Regions from separate parts of the Paraburkholderia atlantica genome, predicted to be linked through region 2. Evidence: predicted binding sites of a transcription regulator. Region 2 holds the regulator's gene; each other region holds the start of a gene.
What was found. The regulator FNR, encoded in region 2, switches genes on or off when oxygen is low (the NO sensors DNR and NnrR bind a similar motif). The targets are predictions, from matches to a motif close to TTGATNNNNATCAA.
Positions count from the first base shown of each region.

Region 1: BC1002_RS30985 (basic amino acid/polyamine antiporter) is a predicted target of FNR. The motif match lies at 2,067-2,080, and genes of this name have one in related genera.
Region 3: BC1002_RS34060 (OmpW/AlkL family protein) is a predicted target of FNR. The motif match lies at 2,125-2,138, and genes of this name have one in related genera.

Region 1 covers NC_014119.1:749,314-754,165, reverse strand. The annotation lists gene BC1002_RS30990 (arginine deiminase) at 1-392, opposite strand, end outside; gene BC1002_RS30985 (basic amino acid/polyamine antiporter) at 512-1,933, opposite strand; gene BC1002_RS30980 (ATP-binding protein) at 2,316-3,659, opposite strand; gene BC1002_RS30975 (response regulator) at 3,656-4,396, opposite strand; gene BC1002_RS39455 (hypothetical protein) at 4,404-4,526, opposite strand; gene BC1002_RS30970 (GFA family protein) at 4,523-4,852, opposite strand, start outside.
Region 2 covers NC_014119.1:586,026-590,877, reverse strand. The annotation lists gene BC1002_RS30305 (universal stress protein) at 1-286, shown strand, start outside; gene BC1002_RS30300 (PAS domain-containing sensor histidine kinase) at 319-1,419, opposite strand; gene fnr (fumarate/nitrate reduction transcriptional regulator Fnr) at 1,542-2,324, opposite strand; gene BC1002_RS30290 (response regulator) at 2,341-2,748, opposite strand; gene BC1002_RS30285 (universal stress protein) at 2,987-3,448, shown strand; gene BC1002_RS30280 (universal stress protein) at 3,484-3,987, opposite strand; gene BC1002_RS30275 (universal stress protein) at 4,011-4,850, opposite strand.
Region 3 covers NC_014120.1:163,677-168,528, reverse strand. The annotation lists gene cyoB (cytochrome o ubiquinol oxidase subunit I) at 1-441, opposite strand, end outside; gene cyoA (ubiquinol oxidase subunit II) at 448-1,344, opposite strand; gene BC1002_RS34060 (OmpW/AlkL family protein) at 1,428-2,066, opposite strand; gene nifK (nitrogenase molybdenum-iron protein subunit beta) at 2,582-4,141, opposite strand; gene nifD (nitrogenase molybdenum-iron protein alpha chain) at 4,213-4,852, opposite strand, start outside.

The DNA.
Region 1 (4,852 bases), 160 kb from region 2:
GTGCCGCCCGCCGCTTCCTTCGCGACCTCCAGCGCCTTGCCGCCGTGCGCTTCCGGGAAGTCGTGCGTCGATAAGCCGCCAATCAGCGTTTCGGCCAGCTTGCGATTGTCGAGCCCTTCCAGATAGCTTCTCAATTCATCGATAAAGCCGAGGCCAACCTGATTCGGCACCACCTGGTTGTCGAGAATCCACTTCTTGCCCTCTTGCACCGCGACCGTTTCGGCGAGCAGATTGTGCATCTCCACCACTTCGACGCCACGGTCGCGCATCTTCGTGACGAAGTCGAAGTGGTCGCGCTTCGCGTTCTCGACCCACAGCACGTCGTCGAACAGCAGTTCATCGCAATTGCTCGGGGTAAGACGCTGATGCGCGAGCCCCGGTGCGCAGACCATCACTTTGCGCAGCTGCCCGACTTCCGAGTAGACACCCAAACCACCCGCTTTCGCGTCCGTGTTCGCCATGATGACCTCCTGAATATCAGTGGTGACCCGCTCTGTTCAATCTGATGTCGTTAGATTGTGATCCTTCCGGTTACGAGGGCGTAGACGCCGATGATCGCGCCAATGACGATGACGGTAAAGATGAACCAGTCGGAAGTGATGAAAACGTTCTTGCTCTGCTCTCGTCGTGCCCAAAAGTAAAGCGCTGTGCCGGGCGCGTACAGCACTGCGGCAAGCAGAATGAATTTCAGGCCGCCCGCAAAGATCATGAATGCGGTATAGATCACGGCGATTGCGGCCATGATCAGGTCGCGCCGGCGCTCGTCGGCGCGCAGGTCGTAACCGTCGCCGCGATTCGCGTTCATGCATCCGAACACCGCGACGAGCAGGTACGGAATCAACGACATCGCGCTCGTCAGATTCAACATCAACGCGAATGCATCGCGCGAGAAGTACGTGCTGATGACGAGCAGCTGCACCACGATGTTGGTCAACCACAATGCATTAGCCGGCGTCTTGTTGACGTTTTCCTTGCCGAAGATCGCAGGCATGTCTTCGGTCCTCGCCGCCGAGAACAACACTTCGGCGCAGATCAACGACCAGGCCAGATAAGCGCCAAGCACCGAAATCAGCAGACCTATGCTGACGAAAACGGCACCCCAGTGACCGACCACCGCTTCGAGCACCGCAGACATCGACGGCTGCCGCATCGCCGCAATGTCCACGCGCTCGAGCACCGCATAAGGCAGCATCGTCACGAGCACCATCAGTGACGTTACGACGACGAATCCGAGTATCGTCGAATGCCCGACGTCCGAGCGCTTCTTTGCATAACGGGAATAAACGCTCGCCCCTTCGATACCGATGAACACGAACACCGTGACCAGCATGGTGGCCCGGACCTGCTCGAAGATATTGCCTTCGAGACCGCCGCCGTAAAGGTTGGCCTGGAACAGGTCCATTCGAAAGCCGAACAACAGGATCAGGATGAACACCAGAATCGGGATGATCTTGGCGACCGTGACGATACCGTTGATGAAGGCCGCCTGCTGCACGCCCTTCAGGATCATGTAATGAAATAGCCAGATGCCGATCGATGCAACGACGATCGCGACGACCGTATTACCGTCGCCAAATACGGGAAAGAATGCGCCGAGTGTCGACTTGATCAGCACCCAGTAAGAAACATTGCCGATACAACTGCTGATCCAGTAGCCAAATGCGGAGAGAAAGCCCGGGTAGTCGCCAAAGCCCGCTTTCGCATACGCAAACACGCCGGCGTCCAGTTCGGGCTTTCGTTCGGCCAGCGTCTGAAATACGCGCGCCAGCATAAACATGCCCGTGCCCGCAATCAGCCACGCAATCAGGGCGCCCAACGGACCCGTGGCATCGGCAAAGGTACGCGGTAGGGAAAATATTCCGGCTCCGACCATGCCGCCCACGACCATTCCGGTGAGTTGCATTTTTGACAGCTTCTGTGGAGTGGACGCCATTCCGATTCCTTTTTAGTTACCTTTTTAACAAGGATCTGTAATCAGATTCGAACGAAACGTGTCTCTCGGCCAATCTTGCTGTTGATCAGCCGCGTTACTCTGCAACCACCACACGAAAAGAATGGTCTGTCCGTTGACGTTTGTCAATTTATCGCCGCGAGCATCGATAAGTCGCATTCACTGTCGATGATTTAACAATGATGCGACGTATCGCATCATCAACGCGGTTTTCTCAAAATGATGGGGAATCGCTGAAGCGAGCTGAAAATATGGTCGCTCAGAACTACTGATATGCAGCTGAGCGACAGCTCGAAATGACGCGCGAAAGTCATCGATGGTCCAAGCCTGATGACGATTTCGCAGTGGCGGGCTTGGGGTCCAACTATGACTCGCGCAACTTCCTCAACGTCAGCCGCGCTTCGAGACCGCCGCCAACGCGGTTGTGCAGCGTGAGCGTCGCGTCCATCGCGAGCGCGAGTTGCCGCGCGATCGCGAGCCCCAGCCCCGTGCCGCCCGTTTGACGATTGCGCGACCCTTCGAGTCGCACGAACGGCTCGAACACCGTCTCCAGCGACTCGGCGGGAATGCCGGGACCGCGATCGAGCACCGACACGGTAGCCTCGCCATCGTGCAACGCGCCGATATCGATCTGCGCGGCGCCGGCGTACCTCAGTGCGTTATCGACCAGATTGCCGACGATGCGCTTCAACGCCTGCGGACGCATCGTCAGCGACTGGCCGAACTGGCCTTGCAGCGACACTTGCTGACCGGCGTCGACGTAATCGCAGACGAGGCTATCGAACAGCGCGTCGGGATCGATGCGTCGCGGCACCTCGGTCGTGCCATGCATCGTGCGCGCGTACGTGACCCCTTCCTTGACCAGCGCCTCCATTTCCTGCAGATCCTGGCGCAGCTTCGCGGCCTCACTGTCGTCGTCCAGCGTGTCGACGCGCAGGCGCATGCGCGTGATCGGGGTTTGCAAGTCGTGCGAAATCGCCGCGAGAATCTGCATGCGCTCGGTCATGTACGTGGCGATCCGATCCTGCATCGCGTTGAACGCGCGCGCGGCGCGCGCCACTTCGGACGGACCGGCTTCAGGCAGGCGCTCGGCCTTCAGGTCGGGGCCAAGCGTGTCGGCCGCGACTGCGAGTTGATTGAGCGGGCGCGTCGCGAGCCGCACCGCCAGCCAGCAGCAAGCGGCGAGCACGAGCAGCTGCAGCGTCAGCACGAGCGGCAGCCAGCGCGACAACGGCGCGCCGGGCATCGGCCGCAGGTCGATGGTGAGCGGCGTGCCGTCGCTCAGTTTCAGGTGCACCTGCAGACGCTCATGATCGCCGGGCACCGCGTTGACGGTCAGCGGGTAACGCGTGCCGATGCCGTCGCCGATCGATTGCGCGACGCGCGCCGACAGGCTCGCGTCGACCGGAGTGCCGGACACCCCCGGGCCGAGCACGAACTCATAGCTGCGCCGCGCGAGCCGCGGCAGCCACTGGGCGCGCTCGTCGGGCGGCAGATGATCGAGCAGCGCGACCGAGCTCGCCACTTCGCGCTCGATGTAGCCCATCATGATGCCGGTCATCGTCTGGTCGCGCTCGGTCATCGTGAGCCAGAACGACAGCGCTTGCGCGAGCGCGAGTCCAATGAACAGAATCACCGCGAGCCGCGCGAACAGCGTGCGCGGCCAATGCGGCCAGCGCAGCAACGACGGTGAGGCAGAAGCGTTCATTGCGGATCTCCGATCGCAGTCACGACCGCCGAAAACACATAGCCCTCGCTGCGCAGCGTCTTGATGTAGCGCGGCTCGCGTGCGCCGTCGCGCAGGCGTTGCCGCAGGCGGCTCACCATCAGATCGATCGAGCGGTCGAACGGATCGGCCTGGCGTCCTTGGGTCAGGTTCAGCAGCTGGTCGCGCGTGAGCACGCGCTGCGGGTGATCGAGAAACACGCGCAACAGACGATACTCCGCGCCGCTCAGCGCCACTTCGGTGCCGTCCGCGTCGAGCAGATGGCGTGCGGTCGTGTCGAGTCGCCAGTCGCCGAAGCACAGCATCGGCGCCGACTCCGTCACCTCCATACCGGGCGGCAGCATGCGCGCGCGGCGCAGCACCGAGCGGATTCGCGCGAGCAGCTCGCGCGCGGCGAACGGTTTGGTCAGGTAATCGTCGGCGCCCATTTCGAGGCCGACGATCCGGTCCGCTTCCTCGCTGCGGGCCGTCAGCATCAGGATCGGCACCGCGCGGAACTTGCCCGCGCGCAACTCACGGCAAAGCACGAGGCCGTCTTCGCCGGGCAGCATCAGGTCGAGCACGATCAGGTCGGGCGCGCCGTTCTCGAGCGTCGCGCGCATCTGGCGGCCATTGGCCGCGAGCGAGACGCGCACGCCGTTTTTCTCGAGGTATCCCGCGAGCAGTTCGCGGATACCGCGATCGTCATCGACGATCAGTACGTGGTCGGAGGTTTCCATTGACGGATTATCTGCCGCGGCGTTTGAGTTGCACGCCTCTCGATTGGATCAATGAACACTGCAACGGATGCGCGAGTTCGGCCGCGAAACCACCCGCGATGAACACGGCGATGGCAAACAGGCGTTTCATGCGTCCTCCAGCACGGAAAGACTCGCGCCGTCGGCCACGCTGGCTTCGAGCGCATAAGGATCGACCCCGTCCAGGCAGCCAATATTGACGCGCCATTGCTGCGGATCCTTGCGCGTCTGATGAAAAGGATAGATGCCGCAATGCTTGCAGAAGTAGTGTTTCGCGACCTTCGTGTTGAACTGGTACAGCGTGAGCGAATCCTCGCCGCTCAGAATCGTCAGTTGACTGGCGGGAAAGAGCGGAGTCATCAGCGCGCCCTTGCGGCGGCACAGGCTGCAGTTGCAGCGCCCGGCCGGAGCGATTTCGGTGCGAACTTCGAACTTGAC
Region 2 (4,852 bases):
GGACGGCCACTCGGTGCTGGAGGAAGCCGAGCAGGCCTGCGCCGCCGCCGATGTGCGTTGCGGGCCCGCGATGATCGAGTCGGAGAGTCTGTCCGACGACGTTGCCACGATCGTGCTGCGCCACGGCGAGCAGGTCCACGCCGATCTGCTCGTGCTGGGCACGCATGGGCGGCGCGGCGTGCGGCGCCTCGTGATCGGCAGCGTGGCGGAGCGGGTGCTGCGTTTCTCGACCTGTCCGGTGCTGCTGATGCGCGAGCAAAGCACCGAGGAAGAGCCTGCGGAGTAATCCGTACAGTGGGGCGCGGCAGCGTGTGAGCACTACACCAGCGCGTCGGCCGGTATCTGGATCGAGATCCTGAAACCCTGGCCCGGCGAGCTGGTGAACGACACGTTGCCGCGCAACTGCCGCACCCGTTCGCGAATGCCAAGCAGCCCAAATGAAGATGTTCCCTGCGGCTGATCCAGCGCGGCACCCACGCCGTCATCCTCGATATCGAGCGATACGATCGGGCCCGCGCAGGACATGTCGATGCGTACGCGCCTCGCCTTCGCGTGCCGCGCGACGTTCGTCAACGCCTCCTGAACGATGCGAAACAGCGCCGTCGCCGCGAATTCGCCGCATACCGGTTCGGCCGGTTCGAGATGCACGCTCGAGCGCACGTTGTAGCGCTTCGTGAAGTCTTCGGCCAGCCAGTCGAGCGCAGCGGCGAGTCCGAGGTCGTCGAGCAGCGGGGGCCGCAGATCGGCGGCGATGCGCCGCAGCGAAGCGGCCATCCAGTCGATCTGCTTCTGCAATTCCTGCGTCTGCGCGGCGAGCGGCTCAGTATCGGCTTGCTTATTCAGCTTCGCTTCGAGTAGCGCGACGCTCATTTTCAGCGCGGTCAGCCGTTGGCCGAGATCGTCGTGCAGTTCGCGCGCAATCCGTTTCTGCTCGTTTTCACGGGCGATCTGCACGTGCGTGGATACCTGACTCGCGCGTTCGAGTTCCGCGAGACGCATGCGCTCGGTCATGTCGCGGGTGACCTTGGCGAAGCCGAGCAGCGCACCCGACGCGTCGTGCACGGCGGACACGACCACGTTGGCCCAGAAACGCGAACCGTCGCGACGCACGCGCCACCCCTCGTCCTCGGCGCGGCCTACGGCTGCGGCGGTTTCCAGTTCGCGTGCCGGCTTGCCGGCCGCGATGTCTTCCGGGGTATAGAACTTCGAGAAATGCTGGCCGATGATTTCTTCGGGCGTGTAGCCCTTGATGCGCTGTGCGCCCGGATTCCAGCTGGTTACGCGGCCGGCGGGGTCGAGCATGAAGATCGCGTAGTCCTGCACTGCTTCGACCAACATGAAATAGCGATCCTCGACGGACACGTCCGACTCGGACGCGGCACCGGTGAAGCAGGAAGACTCGCCGCTCGATAGACCCATCGCTCCTCCGGGCGGTCACGCAAGGTCGCATACCGCAACGCACTGAGTTATATCAGTTCAGGAGCGCTTGTTCTACCCGGCATGTCCCGCGAACGAAGGCGAGGCGAGCGTCGCGCCGGCGCTCAAACCCGAGCCAGTCTTTCCGGGTCTTCGATGCGGATCGTTTTGCCGTTCGCCATGACGAGGTGCTCGCGCTGAAACTTCGAGAACATCCGGCTCACCGTTTCGAGCTTCATGCCCAGAAAGCAGCCGATCTCCTCGCGTGTCATGCGCAGATGAAACTCCGCCGAGGAAAAGCCGCGCGCCTTGAAGCGCTTCGACAGGTTCAGCAGGAACGTTGCGACGCGCTGTTCGGCGGTCATCGTGCCGAGCAGCATCATCTGGCTCGATTCGCGCACGATCTCGCCGCTCATCATCTGATAGATGTGATGCTGCATCGGCTTGATCTCGCGACAGATCGCCTCGAGCTGCGCGAACGGAATGATGCACACGACGCTATCTTCGAGCGCGATCGCATCGCAATTCTGCTTGCCCTCGCCGATGCCGTCGAGGCCGAGCGAGTCGCCGGCAATCTGGAAGCCGGTCACGTGCTCGCGGCCGTCGCGATGCATGACGACGGTCTTGAATGAGCCGGCGCGTATCGCGTAGATGCTTTGAAACTCGTCGCCCGCGCGGTACAGCGCATCGCCGCGTTTGATCGAGCGCGTCGAGCAGATCAACGCGTCGAGCCGGCTCAGTTCGTCCGGTGTCAGCTCGGGCGGCATGCAGATCGCGCGCATCGCGCAGGTGGAGCAACGCGTCACGGCGTGGCGTGCCGCCGCGGTGCCCGGCGCGACGTGGATCGGTACGACGTGCGAGGTGCGAGGCGCGTCGTGGCGGGGTTCACGGACTGCGGCAACTTGCATGATCGGCTCCTGGCGGTCAGACCCGATGCGCACGACGCGCATAGGCTATCGCTTCGATGGCACGGCAGGCGAGCTCGAACTCCGAGGTCTTGTCGAAGAAGAAGTCGGCGCCCGCCGCTTCGCACGCGCGGCGAAACGCCGTCGCGACATGATTGGTCAGCACGATGCTGACGATGGACGGCCGCACCCGCGATAGCGCAGCGAGCAGCAACAGGTTGGTCTTGCCGGAGAAGCACGGGTCCAGCACCGCGACATCGGCTCGGCTCGCGACGATGTCGTCGAACGCGTGCTCGACGCCCGCGGACTCGCCGGCGATTTCGATGCCCGGGATCAGCGCGATCAGGCAAGCAAGCCGGCGCCGGACCTCGGTCGCATCGTCGACGAGAAAAACTCTCGATAAGGTGGCTGACGGGGCGGTGTCCATACCGACCAGTATTGGCGACCCGATCCTGGAAATAAATCGGCGGCGCTTTAAGCGGCGCTAGGAGTTCAGGTAGTGGTTGTAGGAGTATTCCTAGTGTGTTGCTGGCGATGTCGGTTTCGTCGAGCGGCGGCCCATTGACCTGCGTCAAGCCGCGCGGCGGCGCGCGCTTCACACTGTCGGTGCACACGCGCGACGGCACCATTTCGGGTCATGCCAGCGCTTTCAGAGGGAGTCCGACATGTATGCACGAATTCTGGTTGCACTCGACGACAGTCCCAGCGCGCAGCGCGCCTTCGCCGAGGCGCTGAAGCTCGCGAAGCTGACGGGCGCCACGCTCGAAGCCTGCTGTGTGGTGGGGCACGGCAAGTGGTCGGACAATGCCGACGTGGCTTTCGAGCCGGAACCGGCGGGCGCGGCACAAGATTTCGCCAGCCGCGCGCTCGATGGCCCCCGCGAGCTGTTGCGCGAGGCGCAGGTGCCCGGCGGCGTGCGGGTGATCGACGCTTACGCCGAAAACGTGTCGGCGGTACTCGCGCGCGTCGCCGACGAAATCGAAGCCGATCTGATCGTGATGGGCACGCACGGCCGCCACGGCGTGCAGCGCTTTCTGCTCGGCAGCGTCGCGGAGTCGCTGGTGCGGTCAACCGACATACCGGTGCTGGTCGTGCGGCATGACGAACAAGGCCACCCGAGGCCCTGAAGCACCGCGTGGCGCAGCGGCCGGTTGCTAGCGGCTCAGGTGAGTCCGCCGTTGGCGCGGGCCGGGGCCGGCTGGACGCTCGCCGCGCCGCTCGCCTGCGCGGGAATCATCAGCACCGGGCAGCTGGCGCGGCGCAGCACGCGCTCGGCGACGCTGCCCAGCATCAGCCGTTGAAACCCGCGGCGGCCGTGCGTGCCCATCACGATCGCGTCGGCGTGCCATTCGCGCGCCGTCTCGACGATGCGATGCGCGACGTCTTCGCCGGCGGTCGCGGCTTCGACGGTGCGAGCCGTGCCCTTGACCCCCCGCGCGGTCATCCGGGCCTGGGCGTCTGCCGCGATCCGCTTGCCTTCCTCGATGAACGCGTCCTCGATGGTGGAAGGATCGAAGCCGGGCGCGTCGTAGGCGATGACGGGCACGTCGATCACGTAGAGCGGCATCAGCTCGGCGTCCGCTTCGGCGGCGAGGGTCAGCGCGGCGTCGAACGCTCGCGAGGCGGTGTCGCTGCCGTCGAGCGCGACGAGTAGGCGGTGAAACATGGCGGACTCCTTAAGCGCGCACTTCAGTGCGACAACAGCACTGGCACGGTCATCGACTCGAGCATCGTGCGTGTCGCTCCGCCCAGCACGACTTCGTGCAGACGCGAATGCGCGTAGGCGCCCATCACGATCAGGTCGCAGCCGAGGTCGGCCGCCTGCGACAGCAGCGCGTCGCCGACCGGCGTGCCGTCCGCGACGCTCAGCTCGCGCACATCGATCTTGACGCCGTGACGCGCGACGGTGAGTGCGATGTCGTCGCCCGCGGCGGTGCCCTGCGGCGGGCGATCGGCCGACGAATGAACCGTCAGCAGCGTCACTTTGGCCGCGTGCGCGAGGAACGGCAGCGCGTCGTGGATCGCGCGGGTCGCTTCGCGGCTGCCGTCCCACGCGATCAGCGCGTGGCGGCCCGGCGCAGCGAAGGTGCCGCTCGACGGCACCAGCAACACCGGCCGCCCGGCCGACAGCACGATGTGCTCGACGAACTGTTCGGCGACGAACGCCTCGGGGTCGGTCGGGTCGGTCTGTCCGAGCACGATCAGATCGGCGACACGCGCATAGGGCGGCACGACGTCGTTCGCGTAGCCGTTCGCGGCGATCCATTGGCCGTCGACGTTCGCGCGCGCGAGTTCCGCGCGAAACAGCCGCTCCAGCGCGCTGGCACGCTCGTGCCGCAGGCGCTCGTGCTCGGCGTAGTAGTCGGCGGTGCCGGCCATCACGAAGAACGCGTGACGCGGTGGCACGTACGTCGAAAACAGGCCGGTCAGCGTCGCGTGAAAGCGGTGCGCGAGCTGCAATGCGACCTCGAGGCGCGGATGTGCACGAACGCTCGTATCGAGGTGAACGAGAATGCTTTTGTAGCTCATCG
Region 3 (4,852 bases), on a different replicon from region 2:
CAACCAGAAGGAAAGCGAGTTCAGGAACGGAAACGCCACGTCGCGCGCGCCGATCTGCAATGGCACGACGAGATTGAAGAAGCCTACCATGAGCGCCATCGCCATGAAGAAGATCATGATGACGCCATGCGCCGTGAAGATCTGGTCGAAGTGATCCGGCGGAAGATAGCCCGGCGAATTGAACGCGACGGCCTGTTGGAGGCGCATCATTACGGCGTCGGCAAAGCCGCGCACCAACATGAGCACGGCCACGATCATGTACATGACGCCGATGCGCTTGTGGTCCACGCTCGTAAGCCACTCGACCCAGAGGTACTTCCACTTACCTTCTAAGGTGATCAGCCAGGACACGCCGAGGACAACAAGCGCCATGAACACCGCCGCCCCCACGATGATGGGCTGATCGAACGGCATGGCGTCTAATGTGAGTTTTCCGAACATGGCTGTTTACCCTTTGGTTACGCACGATGAGACAGTGAAATCCGCGACTTTGCCGTTGTTGTATTTCCCGACGATTTTGTCGAAAAGCTTCCGGTCGACGTTCGAGAAGTACTGCACGGGCGCGTTTGCCTGCGGCTGCGTGACCATTGCGTACCGATCCATCGTAAGCTGGGTCGATGAAGCTTTTACCGTCTCAACCCACGCATCGAAGCCCTGCTGGCTCGTAGCCACCGTACGGAACTTCATGTCGGAGAAGCCTTTGCCGCTGTAATTCGACGAGAAGCCCGTGAAGTCGCCCGCTTCGTCGGCGATCAGGTGCAACCGGGTTTGCATGCCGGCCATCGCGTAGACTTGAGTGCCAAGTTGCGGGATGAAGAATGAGTTCATCACCGAGTCCGAAGTGATGCGAAAATTGACCGGCGTGCTCACAGGCACCGCCAATTCGTTCACTGTAGCGATGCCGAGGTCAGGATAGATAAAGAGCCATCTCCAGTCGACCGCGACGACTTCGACGTTGATGGGCTTCACGTCTGATTCCAGTGGTTTATAAGGGTCGAGCTCATGCGTGGTACGCCACGTAAGGATGGCGAGGAACAGAATGATGGCAGCGGGTATGGTCCAAACCACCACTTCAACCGCCGTTGAGTGAACCCAGGTCGGGACGTAGCGTGCGCTGCGGTTCGACGCGCGGTAGCGCCACGCGAAGGCAAGCGTGAGGATAATAACGGGCACTACGATCAGCACCATGGCCCATGTCGCCGAGGCGATGAGTGATCTCTCCGCCGTGCCTACGCTACCCTTGGGACTCAGCACGAGAAAGTTGGGTCTGCACCCAGCAAGAGAAAAAAACAGCCAACCACCGACGGGGATTAACCACTCTTTAAGAGCTTTCCTGTCTGTCATGCCCATCTTCTCCCAAGTTGCCACTGTACCAGGAGCGAAGAGAGCCGTTCATTGAACGGTCTGTCGCTTGAGATTCGCAACGTCTAGAACTTCACCCCGACGCCAATACCAATGACCAGCGGATCGACATGCAAGGTGCCAATTGACGAGCCGCCAAGCGATGCGTCAGTCTTCACCCATATCTTCTTGATGTCGGCGTTAACGAATAGACTCTTTGATGCCTGCACGTCAATTCCGACCTGCAGTGCAGGACCAACGCTGTGATTCTTTATAGAGACGGGTACACCTCCCGCTTGCATTCCGTTGTTGTAGAAGAGCGTGTAGTTGAGTCCGGCACCAACGTACGGTCGAACACGTCCCGCATGATTAAAATGATATTGCAATAACAATGTCGGTGGCAGCACGTTGACGCCACCAAGCTCGCCGAGATTCGAAGTCAGGTGATGACGTGAGGTACCAAGAATCAACTCGACGCCGATGCTGTCCCGTACCATATAAGTGAAATCGACCTCTGGCACCAGCGCGTTTCTTACGCCGACATCGAGCGCGGAAAGCGTGTCAGTCCTGCGAACTTGCGGCTCAATGCTTATCGCGCGGAGGCGTACCAACCAATCACCTGCGTAGTTTCCGACGACTGCGCTGTCAGCGGCGTTAGCTGCGTGCGGTCCCAATGGTGACATAAGGAGTAGTGCAGCAGCCACATTGCGGAGTTGCTTTGTCATTGTCGTTACCTTTATCCATTAACCTTCTGCACTGTGCACGAATTTGTGGCCGATAGCGTTGATCGCAATCAACTGATGTTTCACGCAGTGCTTGTGTGCCTTACCGCGTCGCAGACCATCTAAATCCCTGCACGTCTCCGCCCTCTCTCCGAGTTGCGCAATGCATCCCGAAATGCTTTGCAGCCGATCGTGGGATCGGCGATCTGCCGTGTAGCTCTCCGTGAAACTAAGTAGCGTTATGAATAGCAAAATGCAGCGCGGAGAAGTCGATCTCCGTCTGCTGGTCGATCAACCGCCGACGCTTCGCGAAAGGTCCGGCGCAATCGTCCCGCTGCTCCAAATTGTCGATTCTTGCCTTCACGCTTCGGTATTAAGGATGCTATTGAAACAGCAGCGCAGACGAAGCCAGCGATGTCGAGCAACTAGGGAGACCCAATATCCATGCTTTCCGGAGGATTGAACCGCCCACCTTTGAGCACTCAACACTGAGCCTATCCCCGAACGGGCTCCATCTCTCACCGGATGATGTCATAGCTGTAGTCGGTCTTCGAGATGTCAATCGTACTTGCATCGAGTGTCTCGAAGAATTCATCCAGCAGCGCTAACAGAACGCGTAATGCCCCCGCATACCCCCACGTCGGATAGCGGTGGTAATGGTGACGGTCGAAAATCGGAAACACGAGTCGGACGAGCGGCGTACCAGTGTCGCGCTCCAAGTACTTTCCGTGTGTATTGCCGATGAGGAAATCCACTGGTTCCGTAAATAGCAGCGAACGCAAGTGCCATAGATCGCGCTTTGGATAAACCTTGCATCCTTCACCGTATGGCGACGCGTCCAGCAATGCCCGAACCTTTTCCGCCCATGCGTCGTTACCGTTCGTCGAGAGCACGTGCACTGGCTCCGCACCCAACTCGAGCAGGAAGTTCGTGTAGCCGAGCATCTGATCTGGATCGCCGTAGAGCGCATAGCGCTTGCCGTGCAGACTCGCCTGACTGTCTGCCATCGCATCAACTAGTTGCCCACGCTCCTTTTCAAGTTCAGCCGGAATTGGTTTTCCCGTAACCCGCGAAATCTCCATGAGGAAATGATCTGTACCAGAGACGCCGACAGGCGCATTCAGTGACACGACTTCGTGACCATGATCGGCGAGGAACTTGCTGGTCTTCTCACAGCAATACTCCTGGAAGACGAACGTTGCTTTGGCGTTCAGCGCACGCTCGACTTCCTCTTTCGTAGTCCCGCCCTCGTACATCCGAAATTCGCCATCGGTCGGCGTGTTCCATGTTCCCGATGGATCGCAAATAATATTCACGCTTACGCCAAATAAATCGAAGATGCGCCGAATCTCCTTCATGTTTCCGACCACGAAGCCGTCGAATCCTCCGATAAAGTTTACGCTTTCGTCCGGCACTCGCAAGAGTGGTGCAGTAGTGCCCGCCTTGCCATCCCAAAAGTATTTGAGGATGCCCAAGAGCGCATTGTCGTAGCCAGTCACGTGGCTGCCGACAAAAGCGGGTGTATGTGCGAACGGCACGTCGTAATCTTGTGGCACGCTGCCCTTCTGCTTGCTATTCTTGATGAACGCGTCGAGATCGTCGCCAATCACCTCCGCCATGCAGGTCGTGGAGACGGCGATCATGTCGGGCTTGTAGAGATTGTACGCATTTGCAAGACCGTCGATCATGTTGTTCAGACCACCGAAAACGGCCGCGTCCTCCGTCATGGACGAACTGACGCATGACGTTGGCTCTTTGAAATGTCGCGAAAAATGCGAACGGTAATAGGCCACGCAGCCCTGCGAGCCGTGCACGAAAGGCAATGTCTTATGAAATCCGTTCGCCACGAACACGGCACCAAGAGGTTGACACGCCTTGGCTGGATTTATGGTCAGTGACTCTCGGGCGAAGTTCTTCAGTTTATAATCTTCTGTCTTTGTCCATTCGGCGACCTGATTTATCGCCTCGTCGGAATGGTTGAACTCGAAGTTATCTTTCTTATTGCGAAGGAGCTCCTGATACTCCGGCTCGCGAAATAGCAGTTCGTGATCGAGAATTTTGTCGCTTGATTGGGGCATGATTCACTCCTGTATTGGTGTTCTATGCAACCGGCAGTCGGCAGGGCCATGCCGCTACCAGCCCGCAGCGCTCACGCCGCCTTTTTCCACGGTGCCTTCGACAGGCTCCAGACTGGACTCGAGATCGCCATGTCCATGTCCCGCGCGAAGATTGCGAAGCCGTCGTAGCCATGATATGGGCCAGAATAATCCCAGCTGTGCATCTGGCGGAACGGGACGCCCATCTTCTGAAAGACGTATTTTTCCTTGATGCCGGAGCCGACGAGGTCTGGTCGCGTATGTTCGACGAACCTCTCGAATTCGTAGCCAGTCACGTCGTCGTAAATCAGAGTGCCGTCTTTTATGTGATGCGTTGTGCGCTGGTAGTCGTCGTTGTGAGCAAATTCGTAGCCGGTACCGACAACTTCCATCCCAAGGTCCTCGTACGCGCCTATCACGTGGCGCGGGCGAAGGCCACCTACAAACAGCATCACTTTTTTCCCCTGAAGCCGCGGCATATATTTGGCTATGACGGCGTCCATCAACGGACGGTATTTTTCGATCACCTTCTCGGCATTTGCCATAATGGTGTTGTCGAATCTGCTCGCAATCTCGCGCAAGCTCCTTTCGATCATTGTCGGGCCGAAAAAATTGTATTCCACCCATGGAGTGCCATACTTCTCCTCCATGTGCCTGCTGATGTAGTTCATCGAACGGTAGCAGTGAAGTAGA